Regions from separate parts of the Salinicoccus roseus genome, predicted to be linked through region 2. Evidence: predicted binding sites of a transcription regulator. Region 2 holds the regulator's gene; the other holds the start of a gene.
The links. The regulator LexA, encoded in region 2, represses DNA repair genes until DNA is damaged. The targets are predictions, from matches to a motif close to CGAACATATGTTCG.

Region 1 (2,208 bases), 540 kb from region 2:
ATATAAATATTTTTTTGTACTCAAAGATAAAGAACCGCATACAACCCAAGGAGGAACATCTCCGTGTTTTTCCCGATAGTGTTTCATGGGTTGGTCAGTAGACTCGTTCTTTTCTTCTATGACTTTAATGGTGTGTTCATTTTGATATAAACCATTTCTTAGTTTATTGCCACGATTGTATTTATTGACGTTAAGATATTCAGATTCCAAATATCCATAATTCTTAGAGATAGTGTAACTCAAAGCGTTATTGAATGTGCCTTCGATGTTGAGTATATACTTAAAAAGAATATTTTTAAGTTCTTTATCGAAATCATAGACATCGTGTAGATCCTCGAAGAAGTTAGCCTGGTAATCGTCTTCTTCATCTTCATTAGTTTTTTCTTTTATAAAAAAATCCTTATATCCATTTATCAAACTGTAATATGTAATATTGCGTAGAACATAGTAAGCGTTGTGTTCGTCTTTGAATTTAAGGTTCCTAGTTTTTAATAATTCAATCTGTTCTTCGATTGTCCTAAAATATTTGGGCGACGACATAGAGACCTCCATATTATAAAAGCTCCCTCATTATAAATGGGGAGCCTCGCCACGTAGGGCCTAATGTTTTATACACTAATTATATACCCAAATTTATTGACAGTAAAGATATTTATGGAAACTTTTAAAGAAATATATGTTACTTATATCGTATATAAAATGAATTCATTGATAAATTACACTTTTTCATTTGAACAACGAAGAACCATGGAAACTTTTTGGGGAACGTATGTTTGCCATAGGTTAAGTTTTGCCGTATAATTAAAGTGTGTAGTCGAGTTGCCAGAGTTTCTCCGCTGGCGGTTCTTTTTAATCTAGCATTGCCTATTATAGTTAATATCTGTAATATTTAGATAACTACACATTATGAAATGGAGGATGAACTATGAGTAATGATAGAAGAGAAGTGAAATACAGAAAGGTTTCCTTTCAATTATTCTTCACTTGTTCTTATTTGTCTGATGCAGATGACGAGTACCCTGCTTATGAAAATATAAAACCATTATTTGATGAAATAAACGAATTGTATAAAAACGACAATACGTTTAAAGAAGTCTACAATTATAATATGGATCCTATAAGAATCAAAGAATTAACAGATGATGATATAAATGGTTATTACCATATTGTAATTGAAAGGTTAGATGATACTGTCCTATCAAAAACTACTATTTATGGAGAATCGGAAGACTTGCCTTTAGATGAAGAGGAATATATAGGTCATGAAATAAATATACTGTACGATTACCATAATGACCTGATGTTATTACAAAATAATGTAAGTTCATTGAGTAGAAAGGGTATTGAATTATTCATCAACTCTCTATTATTTAATTACAAAAAAGATGAAGATCTTGATATATACTTTTCATTAGTGCCAGCAATTGATAAGAATTCCTTTAGAAAAGCTAAAGATAAACAAGTATTCAGTACGTTAGGGGTTGAAATCACTGGTAAAGAAGACAATGAGTATGGATTGTTTAGCTTAGAGGAAGAGTTTGAAAACATTGGTAGTATTGAAATCACTATTAAATCCAAATCAAAAAAAGAACCACTAAAAAGAGAAACCACTGTAGATTTACTAGAAAGATGGTCTGGGTCAGAAATTCCAAAAAAGCTCTGGATAAAAGGGCGAGATGATGAAGATGATCAATTAGAACTTATAAACCTTTTAAAGCAAACCGTTAAATTTTATCATGACTTTGAATATGAAAAGGGTATAAGATTAAGTTCAAATAGTATATATTACGAAATGAAGAGAATGTATGATGAGTTCAAGGTTAATCTTGGTGATTTAAATTAAAAAATAAATGATGTGATAATAATGAAATTGGCCACTAATCCCAAATCAATTTTTGGTATAATTATAATTTTTAGTATAGGGATAAGTTTATTTGCGTATAAAAAAATACCTGATGACACCACTCTTCAAATTTTAATGAATGAAAACATTTTTGATAAAATTTTGAATTTAATTGGAATTACTTTTGGTTTTTTTAGTACAATTCTTGCCATTCTATTAAGTAATGAAAACATTTTAGTAAAAAGATTAAGGACGAGTAAAAATGTCAAAATAGAATTTTATGTTTTAATTTCATATATTATTTTTTCTTCCTTAGGAAATATGGTTATAATTGTTTTGCTTCAAATACTCAATTCTTTTGAACT
Region 2 (2,208 bases):
GCTTGTGAATGCGACCCGGTACGAATACGGTGTGAAGCCGCTCGAGGCCTATGAAGAAGCAGGCATGGCGGCACAGGGGCACAGCGAGGACATGGCTGAAAACAACTACTTCAACCATGATTCGCCTGATGGGGAGACATTGAAGGACCGTGTTGAGGAAGCCGGAGTGCAGTACCGCATGGCCGGCGAGAACATCGCCATGGGACATACATCACCGATCTTTTCCCACCACAGCCTGATGAACTCGATGGAACACCGGGTGAACACGCTGAAGCCGGCATTCACGCATCTTGGGACAGGTACAGCATACAATGATGAAGATATTCCATATTACACAGAAAATTATATCCAGAAGTAGATGGAATATTTTTCTTATGGTATAATATTATACAAATAAAAGTGTTTGAAAACGTTTCCAAGGGGAAGTGGAAAAAGAGCGTTAAAATGCATTTTTAAAGATTATATCTTTTCCTGAAGGCCCATCCTGATAGAAAAAGTAGAACGAGGGGATGCAGTTGATCAGTAAAACACATGAGAATGATACGAAAGATGCGAAAGATATTTTGGAGCAGGTAAGAATAATACTTGGCAGATAGCCGATCGAAAGAGATTGGAATAGACAGGGTGGCATGGGAAAAGCGATAATAGAAAGGGCGCCTACCATTTTGGTAGGCGCCCTTTATTGTCTGGAATCATCAGAAGGACCGGAAGAGTCCTACGACCTTGCCGAGTACGGTCACGCTGTCCAGTATGATCGGTTCCATGGCGGAGTTCTCAGGCTGGAGCCTGTAGTAGCCGTTCTCCTTATAGAAGCGCTTGACAGTCGCTTCATCCTCTTCAGTCATCGCAACGATGATGTCACCGTTATGCGCAATATTCTGCTTGCGTACGATGACACGGTCACCGTCGTGTATGCCGGCTTCGACCATGCTGTCGCCGACGACATTCAGCAGGAAGATTTCACTGTTATGGTTTGCCGTGAAGTGTTCCGGCAGCGGGAAGTATTCGTCGATGTTCTCGACTGCAGTGATCGGCAGACCGGCAGTGACCTTGCCGAGTACAGGAACATGTATGACGGGACCATACTGTTCGTTTTCCTCCGTAATGACTTCGATGGCCCGCGGCTTCGTCGGATCCCGCTTTATATATCCCTTCTCCTGCAGTTTGGCGAGGTGTCCATGGACGGTGGAGCTTGACTGCAGGCCGACCGCATTGCCTATTTCCCTGACACTTGGCGGATAGCCCTTCTCATGTACGGTAGTCTTTATAAACTGATATATCTGCTTCTGTCTATCTGTTAGCGGCTTCATATATATACCTCCGGCTCATTATTGATTCAATTTTACCATATATATGGTGGTGTTACAAACGTTTGTTCGTAATCTTGTTGACCCGGAACAGATGTTCTGTTACCATGTGGATACAAACACATGTTCTGGAGGGGGACGCTATGAAAGTGAAGGAATTCAAGCTGTTGAGTGCCATTTTTGCATTTGCCCTGGTTGCCGGTCTTATATTCATGTTCGATTCCCATAATACAGAGAACGCACATTCCGATATCGTATATATAGATGAGTATGAAGTAGTGACGGAGATGGATATCATGGAGCCTGATGATGAAACGCCTGTTCCGGACGAACAGTACGCCGAACGGACACATATGGACCAGCTGATGGAAATGATCGGCTTCATAAAATGATTATCAAGTATGGGAATGGTCTCATACTTTTTTTTGTGTTAAATTATATGTGAGTGGACAGGAGGTTTCGCAATGCTTGAAAAGGAAAAACTGCAACGTATCAATGCACTGGCCGCCAAAAAGAAGGCGGGCAGCATCAATAAGGAAGAACTTGAAGAGCTGAAGGGGCTCAGGGAAGAGTATCTTGAGAATTTCCGATCCTCCTTCAGAAAACAGGTGGAAAACACCAAGGTGGTCGATCCAGAAGGCAATGATGTAACACCTGAAAAACTTAAACGCATTCAACAGGAAAAAAATACCAGAGAATAAAGGAGCATGACTATGACATTCGATAAAACCGATCAGCTTGCGATCAACACAATCAGAACACTTTCAATCGATGCGGTTGAAAAAGCGAATTCCGGGCACCCGGGACTCCCGATGGGGGCCGCGCCGATGGCGTACACGCTGTGGAGCCGTCATCTGAACTTCAACCCGAATTCCATGGACTGGTTCAACCGGGACCGCTT

Region 1: a site for LexA is predicted at 763-776, ahead of EDC33_RS00360 (DUF6731 family protein). Genes of this name have one in related genera too.

The regions. Positions count from the first base shown of each region.
Region 1 is NZ_RKQJ01000001.1:46,961-49,168, forward strand. It holds gene EDC33_RS00355 (Abi family protein) at 1-552, opposite strand, end outside; gene EDC33_RS00360 (DUF6731 family protein) at 926-1,843, shown strand.
Region 2 is NZ_RKQJ01000001.1:585,437-587,644, reverse strand. It holds gene EDC33_RS03140 (CAP domain-containing protein) at 1-358, shown strand, start outside; gene lexA (transcriptional repressor LexA) at 696-1,310, opposite strand; gene EDC33_RS03130 (hypothetical protein) at 1,451-1,699, shown strand; gene EDC33_RS03125 (DUF896 domain-containing protein) at 1,772-2,008, shown strand; gene tkt (transketolase) at 2,021-2,208, shown strand, end outside.